2 regions of the Streptomyces sp. NPDC020983 genome follow, and region 1 is predicted to be linked to the other one. Evidence: riboswitches for the same ligand, from Rfam matches in the RefSeq annotation. Region 1 holds a riboswitch; the other holds the start of a gene.

What was found. Region 1 has a riboswitch for cobalamin ahead of ACH4SE_RS26290 (cobalamin biosynthesis protein). Riboswitches for the same ligand answer to the same signal wherever they lie in the genome.
Region 2: linked by a shared signal. The riboswitch ahead of ACH4SE_RS17780 (CbtB-domain containing protein) and the one ahead of ACH4SE_RS26290 (cobalamin biosynthesis protein) in region 1 are both predicted to bind cobalamin.

Annotation. Positions count from the first base shown of each region.
Region 1 covers NZ_JBIRRA010000012.1:191,696-197,549, reverse strand. Annotated here, with positions in the region: gene ACH4SE_RS26305 (class II aldolase/adducin family protein) at 1-46, opposite strand, end outside; gene ACH4SE_RS26300 (anion permease) at 223-1,425, shown strand; gene ACH4SE_RS26295 (hypothetical protein) at 1,437-1,649, shown strand; cobalamin riboswitch at 1,788-1,918, shown strand; gene ACH4SE_RS26290 (cobalamin biosynthesis protein) at 2,041-3,033, shown strand; gene ACH4SE_RS26285 (cobyric acid synthase) at 3,042-4,523, shown strand; gene cobN (cobaltochelatase subunit CobN) at 4,520-5,854, shown strand, end outside.
Region 2 covers NZ_JBIRRA010000007.1:261,212-267,065, forward strand. Annotated here, with positions in the region: gene ACH4SE_RS17770 (putative protein N(5)-glutamine methyltransferase) at 1-811, shown strand, start outside; gene ACH4SE_RS17775 (HoxN/HupN/NixA family nickel/cobalt transporter) at 872-1,942, opposite strand; cobalamin riboswitch at 2,162-2,293, shown strand; gene ACH4SE_RS17780 (CbtB-domain containing protein) at 2,329-2,544, shown strand; gene ACH4SE_RS17785 (CbtA family protein) at 2,568-3,428, shown strand; gene ACH4SE_RS17790 (hypothetical protein) at 3,425-4,228, shown strand; gene cobF (precorrin-6A synthase (deacetylating)) at 4,225-5,049, shown strand; gene ACH4SE_RS17800 (cobalt-precorrin-6A reductase) at 5,052-5,777, shown strand.

The DNA.
Region 1 (5,854 bases):
CTTCCGTTGCCGGGTCCGGGCCCGGGCTCGGTCCCGGTCGCGGCATTGTCGCCGCCCCGCGGCCCGGATCACCGCCCGTATACCGTGACGGTGATCACCCTTGGCGCCGCGTTCACTGACCTGTCATCTTGGCACCACGAGTCCCCTGTCAGTTCACCTTCCGTTCACGAACGGTCCGTACGGTCGGCTCGCCACTGTCCGATCGAACGATTGCCTGGGTCCATGGAACACATGACGCTCCTGATCGGAATCGTCATCGCCACCGCTCTCGCGTTCGATTTCACGAACGGTTTCCACGACACCGCCAACGCGATGGCCACGACCATCTCGACCGGCGCCCTCAAGCCCAGGACGGCGGTGGCCATGTCCGCCGCGCTGAACCTCGTCGGGGCCTTCCTGTCCGTCGAGGTGGCCAAGACCATCTCCGGCGGCATCATCGACGAGTCGGCCGGCGTCAGACCGCAGATGATCTTCGCCGCGCTGGTCGGCGCGATCGTCTGGAATATGCTGACCTGGCTGGCCGGGCTGCCCTCCAGTTCCTCGCACGCGCTCTTCGGCGGGCTGATCGGCGCGACGCTGGTCGCGGTCGGGCGGCACGGCGTGCACGGCGACGCCGTGGTCATGAAGGTCCTCGTCCCGGCGCTCGCCGCCCCCTTCGTCGCGGGCCTCGCCGCCACCGCCGCGACGCGGCTCAGCTACCGGCTGGACCGCAAGGCCGACCCGCGGGCCACGGCCAGGGGCTACCGCGCCGGGCAGATCGCCTCGGCGGGCCTCGTCTCGCTCGCGCACGGCACGAACGACGCGCAGAAGACCATGGGCGTGATCACCCTCGCGCTCATCACCGGCGGGGTCGTCGCCCCGCACTCCGACCCGCCGCTGTGGGTCGTCGTCTCGGCGGGCGCGGCGATCGCGCTCGGCACCTACATAGGCGGCTGGCGGATCATCCGCACGATGGGCAGGGGCCTCACCGACATCCAGCCGCAGCAGGGCTTCGCGGCGCAGACCGGTGCCGCCGCCACCATCCTGGCCTCCTCCCACCTCGGTTTCGCGCTGTCCACCACGCAGGTGTGCTCCGGCTCGGTCATGGGCGCGGGTCTGGGCCGCAGCGGCGCGGTGGTGCGCTGGAGCACCGCGGGGCGGATGGTCGCCGCGTGGGCGCTGACGCTGCCCGCGGCCGGGCTGGTCGGTGCGGGCGCCGCGCTGCTGGCCGACCAGGGCAACTGGGGCGTGGCCGCGGTCGCCGTGCTCGGGCTCGCGGTGTGCGCGGCGATCCGCACGGCGGCGCGCCGCAGGCCCGTCACGCACGCCAACGTCAACGACGAGGCCGCCGGCGCCGTCCCCGAGCCGCAGGGCGCGGTGACCGCGGCCATCGCCGCCGTGATCCCCCCGCCGGCCGGCACCCCGGCCCCCACCGCGACCGTCTGAAGGAGTCCCGCATGAGCATCGACTGGCACGCCCTCGGCTCGGTCCTGGTCGTCACGCTGCTGTCCACCGTCGGCCTGGTCGGCGTCTTCACGCTCGGCGTGGTCGGCCTGTCCCGGCCCGCGGCCGGTCCCGGCGGCGTGGCCGCGCGCGGCGGCGCCTACGCGTGCTTCGCCGCGTGCGCGGCGGCGGTCGCGTGGGGGATCTGGCTGATCGTCGCGAAGTAGCGGGCCCGGCGCGGGCCCGTCCGGCCGTCCCGCGGTGGCGGGGTGTGGACCTCACCACACTCCGTCGCCGCAGGTCAAGGGCGCCTTGACGCGGTCGTCGCGGCCGTGGTGGACTGCCCGGTGCCATACGGCGGCAGGAGAGGAAGTCCGGTGCGAATCCGGCGCGGTCCCGCCACTGTCACCGGGGAGTGCACTCCCGACCCGTACGTCACGGCCGGCTTGCCGGCTGGAAGACCCGGGAGTGCGTAGATCCGGGAGCCAGGAGACTCTCACCGCCGGTCACGTCGAACCAGGGCGCGGACCCTGAGTGAGGACAACAGCCATGCCCGGCGCCATTCCCCCAGCGGTCCGCACCACTCCGTCCCTCCCAGGGGTGACGGCGGTCTGAGCGATGCGTGCCGATCGCACCTACGCGTACGGCGCCGCACTCGGCTTTCTCGGCGATCTCGTCGCGGGTGACCCGCGCCGCGGCCACCCGGTCGCGGCGTTCGGGCGCGCGGCGGGGGCGCTGGAACGCCGGATGTGGCGTGACGGCCGGCCGGCCGGTGCCGTGTACGCGGCACTGTGCGCCGGGTCCGCGGCCTGCGCCGCCGGGCTCGCCGCACGTGCCGCCCGCCGCTCCCGGACCGCCTCCACCGCGCTCACGGCCGCCTGCACCTGGGCGGTCCTCGGCGGCACCTCGCTGGCCCGCGAGGCCCGCACGGTGGGCGCCGCGCTCGACGCGGGGGACCTCGACGCGGCCCGGGCCCGGCTGCCGCACCTGTGCGGGCGCGACCCGCAGCACCTGGACGCCGCCCAGATCGCCCGCGCGGTCGTCGAGTCCGTCGCCGAGAACACCTCCGACGCGGTCGTCGGCGCCCTGGTGTGGGGGGCGGCCGCGGGGCCCGCCGGGCTCGCCGGATTCCGCGCCGCCAACACGCTGGACGCGATGGTGGGCCACCGCTCCCCGCGCCACCTGCGGTTCGGCTGGGCCGCGGCGCGGCTCGACGACGCGGCGGGCTGGCCCGGCGCCCGCCTCACCGCGGCCCTCGCCGTCCTCGCGGGGCCGCACCCGGGCACCGCCTGGCGCACCTGGCGCCGCGACGCCGCCGCCCATCCGAGCCCCAACGCGGGCCCGGTGGAGGCCGCCTTCGCCGGGGCCCTCCGCGTCCGCCTGGGCGGCACCCTCTCCTACGCGGGCCGCACCGAGCACCGTCCCGTCCTGGGCGCGGAGTTCCCGCCCCCGTCGGTGCCCGACATCGAGCGCGCCGTCGCCCTGTCCCGCCGGGTGGCCTTCCTGTCCCTGGCCCTGACCCTCACCGCCCGCTCCCTCCTGCCGCCGCGGCGGCAGGCCCGTGCGAGCGGCCCGGCGGTACCCGGGGCACGGCGGGGGGAGGCGGCGTGAAGGGCCTCATGGTCGCGGGCACCGCGTCGGACGCGGGGAAGAGCGTCGTCACCGCGGGGATCTGCCGGTTCCTGGCGCGGCAGGGTGTGCGGGTCGCCCCGTTCAAGGGGCAGAACATGTCACTCAACTCCTTCGTGACGCGCGACGGCGCGGAGATCGGGCGGGCGCAGGCGGTGCAGGCGCAGGCCGCGCGCGTGGAGCCGTCCGCGCTCATGAACCCGGTGCTGCTCAAGCCGGGCGGCGACCGCAGCAGCCAGGTGGTGCTGCTGGGCAGGCCGGTCGGCGAGATGTCGGCCCGCGGCTACCACGGCGACGGCGGTTTCCAGGGCGAGTTGGTGGACGTCGTCGCCGACTGCCTGGCGCAGCTGGCGCGTTCGTACGACGCGGTGGTCTGCGAGGGCGCCGGGAGCCCCGCGGAGATCAACCTGCGGCGTACCGACATCGTCAACCTGGGCCTGGCGCACCGCGCGAAGCTGCCCGCGCTGCTGGTGGGCGACATCGACCGCGGCGGCGTCTTCGCGGCGTTCTTCGGGACGACCGCGCTGCTGCCGCCGCAGGAGCAGGCGCTGCTCGCGGGCTACGTGGTGAACAAGTTCCGCGGTGACGTGACGCTGCTGGAGCCGGGCCTGGAGATGCTGCGCGGGCTGACCGGCCGCCCGGTGCTGGGCGTGCTGCCGTACGAGCGGGGCCTGGGCATCGACGAGGAGGACGGCCTGCACGTCCGCGAGCACGCGGCGGGCGAGCCGTACGGGCGCGAGACGCTGCGGGTCGCGGTGGTGCCGCTGCCGCTCATGTCGAACTTCACGGACCTGGACGCCCTCGCCGCCGAACCCGGCGTGGAGGTGCGCTTCACCGACCGGCCCGCGGACGTCGCCGCCGCCGACCTGGTGGTGCTGCCGGGCACCCGGGGCACGGTGCGGGCGCTGGAGTGGCTGCGCGCCCGCGGCCTCGCGGCGGCGGTGGAGCGCCGGGCGGCCGGCGGCCGCCCGGTGCTGGGCATCTGCGGCGGCTTCCAGATCCTGGGCGAACGCATCGAGGACGACGTCGAGTCGAAGGCCGGTACGGTCCGCGGCCTCGCGCTGCTGCCCGTCCGGGTGCGCTTCGCCGCCGCCAAGACGCTCGCCCGGCCCAGCGGACGGGAGTACGGCGAGCCCGTCGAGGGCTACGAGATCCACCACGGCGTGGCCGAACTCGGCGCCGGCGGCGAACCGTTCCTCGACGGCCTGCGGGCCGGCGCGGTGTGGGGCACGCACTGGCACGGCTCGCTCGAATCGGACGGCTTCCGCCGGGCCTTCCTGCGCAAGGTGGCCGCGGTCGCGGGCCGCGCCTTCGAGCCCGCGCCGGACACGGACTTCGCCGCGCTGCGCGAGGCGCGGCTCGACCGGCTCGCCGACATGGTCGCCGAGCACCTGGACACCACCGCGCTGCTGCGGCTCATCGAGGACGGCGCTCCCGCCGGCCTCCCCTTCGTCCCACCGGGGGCACCATGACGACCGTTCTGCTGCTGTCCACCGCCGACACCGACCTGCTCGCCGCCCGCGCCGCCACCGGCGGCGGCGCCGACTACCGCATCGCCAACCCCTCCCGGGTGGACCCGGTCTGCGACCTGCCCGGGCTGCTGGCGGGCGCCGACGTCGTCGTGGTGCGGCTGCTGGGCGGGCGCCGGGCGTGGGAGGAGGGCCTCGCGGCGGTCGCGGCGTCCGGGGTGCCGTCGGTGCTGCTGGGCGGCGAGAGCGTGCCGGACGCGGAACTGATGGCCCTGTCGACGGTGCCCGCGGGTGTCGTCGCGGAGGCGCTGCGCTACCTCGTGGAGGGCGGCCCGGCGAATCTGGCGGAGCTGGCGCGCTTCCTGTCCGACACGGTGCTGATGAGCGGCGAGGGCTTCGACCCGCCGTGCGCCATGCCGCAGTTCGGGGTGCACGGCGAGGAGCGTGCCCCCGACCCGGCGCGGCCCACGGTGGCGGTGCTCTTCTACCGGGCGCACGAACTGTCCGGCAACACCGCCTTCGTGGACACCCTGTGCGACGCGATCGAGGCCCGCGGCGCCGATGCCCTCCCGGTGTACTGCGGTTCGCTGCGCGGCGCGGACCCGGCGCTCTTCGCGCTGCTGGGGCGGGCGGACGCGATCGTGGCGACGGTGCTGGCCTCCGGCGGCACGGTCGCCGCGGACGCCTCGGCGGGCGGCGACGACGAGGCGTGGGACGTCGGCGCGCTCGCCGGTCTCGACGTGCCCGTGCTCCAGGGCCTGTGCCTGACCTCCTCGCGCGCGGCCTGGCAGCAGTCGGACGCGGCGCTGTCGCCGATGGACGCGGCGATGCAGGTCGCGATCCCGGAGTTCGACGGGCGGCTGATCACCGTGCCCTTCTCCTTCAAGGAGACCGGCGAGGGCGACGTGCCGGTGTACGTGGCCGATCCGGAGCGGGCCGCGCGCGTCGCGGGCATCGCCGTACGGTACGCGGCCCTGCGGCACACCCCGAACGCGGACAGGAAGGTCGCGCTGGTCTTCACCGCCTACCCGACCAAGCACTCCCGGGTCGGCAACGCGGTGGGCCTGGACACCCCCGCCTCCGCCGTGCGGTTGCTGGACCGGCTGCGGGCGGCCGGCTACGACACCGGGGAACACCCCGAGGACGGCGACGAGCTGATCCACCGGCTGATCGCCGCCGGCGGGCACGACGTGGAGTGGCTGACCGAGGAGCAGCTCGCCGCCGCCCCGGCGCGGGTGCCGCTCGCCGACTACCGGCGCTGGTTCGGCCGGCTGGACGGGGAGCTGCGCGCGTCGATGCTGGAGCACTGGGGCGAGCCGCCGGGCTCGCTCTAC
Region 2 (5,854 bases), on a different contig from region 1:
CGCGCCGCCCGCCCCGCAGACCTCGCACGCCGCCGTCACCGCCCGGCTCAGGGCCGCGGGCTGCGTCTTCGCCGAGGACGAGGCCCGCATCATCCTGGACACCGCCGCCACGCCCGCCGAGGCCGCCGTGATGACCGCCGAGCGCGCCGCCGGGAGGCCGCTCGAACACGTCGTCGGCTGGGCCGAGTTCTGCTCCCTGCGGATCGAGGTCGGGGCGGGGGTGTTCGTCCCCCGCCGGCGTACCGAGCTGCTGGTGCGCGAGGCCGTTGCGCTCGGCCGCGGCGCGCTCGCCGCGCGCGGGCGGGTCGTCGTGGTCGACCTGTGCTGCGGTTCCGGCGCGGTCGGCGCCGCGCTCGCCGCGGCCCTCGGCCGTACCGAACTGCACGCCGCCGACCTCGACCCGGCGGCGGTCGCCTGCGCGGCCCGCAACATCGCCGCCGCCGGCGGCCGGGTCCACCGCGGCGACCTCTTCGCGGCGCTGCCGGACGCGCTGCGCGGCACGGTCGACGTGCTGGCCGCCAACGTGCCCTACGTGCCCACCGGTGCCGTCGCGCTGCTGCCCTCCGAGGCCCGCGACCACGAGGCCCGTATCGCCCTCGACGGCGGGCCCGACGGTCTCGACGTGCTGCGCAGGGTCGCCGCCGACGCCGCACGGTGGCTGGCCCCCGGCGGCTCGGTCCTGGTCGAGGCGGGCGAGCGGCAGGCGGACACGGCCGCGGGCATCCTCGCGGAGGGCGGGCTGCTCGCCCGTACCGTCACGGACGACGACCTCGGCGCGACGGCCGTCGTCGGCACCCGGCCGCCGCGCTGAACGGCGAAGGCCCGTGCCCCGGCAGCAGCCGGGGCACGGGCCTTCGCCGCCGCCGCGCGGTCAGTCCGGCTGCTCCGCGGCGCGCAGCCCGGACGACCACTTCTCCTCGATGTTGCCGAACTTCCAGACCGCCACCGCCACCGCCCAGGTGGCGAAGAACAGCCCGACGATCACGTAGCCCACGACGTTGAGGTCCAGGCCGCCCACCCAGTCCCAGAAGGCGCCGTGCAGCCCGGCCTTGTCGCTGATCAGGCCCAGCAGCTCCACGGTGCCGATGATGAGCGCGACGGCGACGGACAGGCCGGTGATGGTGAGGTTGTAGTAGACCTTGCGGACGGGCTTGGAGAAGGCCCACTCGTAGGCGAAGTTCATGAACGAGCCGTCGATCGTGTCCAGCAGGCACATGCCCGCCGCGAACAGCACCGGCAGGCACAGGATCGCGTACCACGGCAGCCCGGAGGCGGCGCCGGAGCCGGCCAGCACCAGCAGGGCGATCTCGGTCGCGGTGTCGAAGCCGAGGCCGAACAGCAGCCCCAGCGGGTACATCTGCCAGGGCTTGGTGATCGACTTCATCACCCGGCCGAGCAGCCGGTTCATGAAGCCGCGGTTGTTCAGGTGCTCCTCCAGCGCCGCCTCGTCGAAGTGCCCGCCGCGCATCTGCCGGAAGACCTTCCAGATCCCGGCCAGGATCAGCAGGTTGATGAACGCGATGGCGTAGAGGAACGTGCCGGAGACCGTGGTGCCGATCCAGCCGGTGACGGTGTGCAGCTGCGAGTCGTCGTTCTCGACCGGGTCGGACAGCGACCTGACGCCCAGCGACAGCAGCACCGCCAGCCCGAAGACGATGCTGGAGTGGCCCAGCGAGAACCAGAAGCCCACCGACAGCGGGCGCTCGCCCTCGTGCATGAGCTTGCGGGTGGTGTTGTCGATCGCCGCGATGTGGTCGGCGTCGAAGGCGTGCCGCATGCCGAGCGTGTACGCGGTCACGCCGATGCCGATGCCGAAGGACTTGGTGCCGACGCTGTAGTGCTCCGGCGCCACGATCGCCACCAGCGTGAACCAGCCGATCACGTGGAGGGCGACGATGAATGCCGCCATGCCGCCGAGCCGGGTCCATTCCGCCCGCGTCATCGAGCGCTTCATCCGTCCCAGACGTGATCCGGCGGGCGCCGGGGCCTCGGTGGTGCTGCTCATTCCTTCGTCCTCCGGAGCGGCCGGTGTGGTGCCTTTCGCATCAGACTACTAGTTGCGAACCATGTGCAATAGGCCGCCCCGGGCCCCGGAGACCTTGATCACATCCGGAGAAGCCCTGGTGATCGCCGATCCGTGCTGATTGACGCATGACAGAACGGAGCCCTACGCTCACCGGGTAGTGATGGCATGGGGAAGCCGGTGAGACTCCGGCACGGTCGCGCCACTGTGATCCCGCCGCCTCCGGGCGAGACGGGCAGTCAGATACCCGCCCGTCACGACGCCCAGCAGACCAGGGACGCACGATCCCCGAAGGAGGGCTCACCTTGAGCAGCATTTCCCCCACCCGCCCCGCCGCCACACCGGTCGTCCTGCCGGTCACCAAGGCCGCGCTGTGGCTCGTCGGCGCCACCGTCCTCGCACTGCTCGCCTACTACTTCATCGGCGTCGACCAGGGCGCCGTCTCCGTGTTCGGCAAGGACATGCACCTCCACGAGTTCGTCCACGACGCACGCCACTTCCTCGGCTTCCCCTGCCACTGACGGCGAGCGACGGACAACTCGGCATGGAGAAGAAACTCGTGCTGCGCGGCGTCCTCGCCGGCGCAGTCGCCGGCCTGCTCGCCTTCCTCTTCGCCCGCGTCCTGGCCGAGCCGTACATCGGCAGGGCCATGGACTACGAGAAGGGCCGCGACGCCGCCCAGGCCGCCCTCGACAGGGCCGCCGGGATCGCCCCGGAGGCCGCGGGGTCCGACCTGTTCAGCCGCACCGTCCAGGCCGACGTCGGCATCGGCGTCGGCATGGTCGCCTTCGGCATGGCGATGGGCGCGCTCCTCGCCGTCGCCTACACCGCCTGCCTCGGCCGGGTCGGCGGGCTGCGCGCCCGCACCCTCGCCCTGCTCGTGGCGGGCGGCGGATTCCTCGGCCTGTACCTGGTGCCGTTCCTGAAGTACCCGGCCAACCCGCCGGCCATCGGCCACGAGGAGACCATCAGGGCCCGCAGCGCCCTCTACCTGATCATGGTGGTGTGCTCGGTCGCCTTCCTCGCCGGGGCCGTCTGGCTGGGCCGCCGGCTGCAGGCGCGCTTCGGCAACTGGAACGCCACACTGCTGGCCGGCGCCGCGTTCGTCGTCGCCATCGGCGCCGTCATGCTGCTCCTGCCGTCGCTCGGGCACCTCGGCTACAACAAGGAGCACTACGGCGACCACGCCACCGAGACGCCCCAGCCGCTCACCGACCCCGAGGGGCACATCGTCTTCCCCGGTTTCCCCGCCGACGTCCTCTTCGCCTTCCGCTTCTACTCCGTGGGCGCGCAGCTCCTGCTGTGGTCCGCGCTCGGCCTGGTCTTCGCGCCGCTCGCCGAACGCGTCCTGCGCCCCGCGGCGGCCGCCGCCCCCGCACGCGGGACGGCGCCGTCCCCCGCATGACACCACCCGCACCCGGCACGAGGGACCAGGGCGCGGTGATCGCCGGGATCACCGCGCTCGGGCCCTTCTTCTCCTTCACCACGCACCCGGAGCCGGCAGCGGGCCCGGCCGCCGGTACGGCGGCGTCGCCGGACCCCGCGGGATCCGGCGACGCCGGGTGGCAGGCCCTCGACGGGCCCGCGGTCGCCGCCCGCGCCGGAGCCGTCCGGGCGTGGCTGGCCGCGGCGGGCGGGCGGCCGCCCGAGGCCGTCGAGGCCCGCGTCGGCGCGTCCGTCGCGCACCTCGGCCTCGCCGCCCGCCTGGTGTCACCCGCCCTCGCCGCCGCCGTCCTGCACGGCACGCTCCTCGACCACCGGCTCGCCGCGGTCCGCTGGCGGCCCGTCCTCGGCGGCCCCGTGCCCCTCTCGCTGCCCGCCGCCGCGCTGCGCGGCCCTGCCCTGCCGCCCGGCGCGCTCGCCGACGCCTTCGCCGCCCGGCTGCACGACGGCCCCCTCGCCGAACTGGCCGCCCTCCACGTCCCCCTCGGCGTCTCCCGGCACATCCTGCTGGGCAACACCGCCTCCGCCGTCAACGGCGCCGCCGCCATGATCGCCGCCGCCCGCCCCCGTCTCGCCGCCGCCACCGCCGCCTTCGCCGCCGCGCTGCTGGACCGCGAGCCGCTGCGCGCGCAGCGCGACCGTACGGCCGCCGGCGCCTTCCGCCGCCGCAGCTGCTGCCTCATCTACCGCGCCGCCCCCGACCGCCGCGGCGCCCTGTGCGGCGACTGCGCCCTGCACACCACCACGGACCGCCGCCCATGAGACACGTCCACGTCATCGGCATCGGAGCCGGCGACCCCGCCCAGCTCACCCTCCAGGCCGTCGACGCCATCGGCCGCACCGACGTCTTCTTCCTGATCGACAAGGGCGACGCCAAGGCCGATCTGACCGCCCTGCGCGAGCTGATCCTGCGGCGGCACGCGACCCGCCCGCACCGCGTCGTCACCGCCCGCGACCCCGAGCGCGACCGCACCGCGGCGACCCCCGGCTACGCACCCGCCGTCGACGACTGGCGCGCCCGCCGTGCCGCCCTCTACCGCCGGATGATCACCGAGGAGCTTCCCGACGGCGGCACCGGCGCCTTCCTGGTGTGGGGCGACCCCGCCCTCTACGACAGCACCCCCACGATCCTCGACGAGCTCCGCGCGGACGGCGGCCCCGCCTTCGAGTGGTCCGTCGTCCCCGGCGTCAGCAGCGTCGCCGCGCTGACCGCCCGGCACCGCGTGACCCTCAACCAGGTCGGCGGCGCCGTCCACATCACCACCGGCCGCCGTCTCGCCGAGCACGGGCTGCCGCCCGGCGCCGACGACGTCGTGGTGATGCTCGACGCCCGGCACGCCTTCACCGCCCTCGCCGGCCGGGGCCTGCACATCTACTGGGGCGCCTACCTCGGCACCCCCGACGAGATCCTGCTGTCCGGCCCCCTCGACACCGCGCTCGCCGCCCGGATCACCGCCGTGCGCACCGAGGCCCGCGCCCGCAAGGGCTGGATCATGGACACCTACCTGCTCCGCAGGCCCCGCGGCGCGGCCCCCGGACCCCTGGACGCCCCCCGCCCCGGTGAGGACCGCGAGGCCACCTGATGCTGCGCGTCCTCCTCCTGGGCGGCACCGGCGAGGCCCGCGCGCTGGCGGACCTGCTCGCCGGGGACGCGGGTCTGGAGGTCACCACCTCGTTCGCCGGGCGCACCCCGCGGCCGCACCTGCCCGCCGGGCGCGTCAGGTCCGGCGGCTTCGGCGGCGCCGACGGCCTCGCGCAGTGGCTGCGCGAGCACCGCACCGGCGCCGTCGTCGACGCCACCCACCCCTTCGCCGCCCGGATCAGCGCGCACGCCGCCCGCGCGGCCCGCACCGCGGGCGTACCGCTGCTGGCGCTGCGCAGGCCCGGATGGACCGCGCAGCCGGGCGACCGGTGGCACTGGGCGGCCGACGCCGCCGAGGCCGCCGCGCTGCTGCCCGCCCTCGGCCGGCGCCCCTTCCTCACCACCGGGGCCGGTGAGCTGGCCGCCTTCGCCGCCCTGCCCCTGCGCTTCCTGGCCCGCACGCTCACGCCCCCGCCCCCGCCGCTCCCCGCACGCTGCCACCTGGTCACCGCCCGCGGGCCCTTCACCCTCGACACCGAGCGCGCCCTGCTGCGCGAGCACCGCATCGACGTCCTCGTCACCAAGGACAGCGGCGGCCCCGCCCCCAAACTCACCGCCGCCCGCGAAGCAGCCGTCCCCGTCCTCCTCCTCCGCCGCCCCCCACCACCTCCCGGCGTCCCCACCGCCACCACGCCCGCCGCCGCCGCGCACTGGCTGCGCACCCGATGACCCGCCGGCGCCCGGGCCCTGCGGGCCGGGCCGCCGCCCGGGGGCACTTCGTGGGGGCGCGGAGCGTGCGGCGGCTT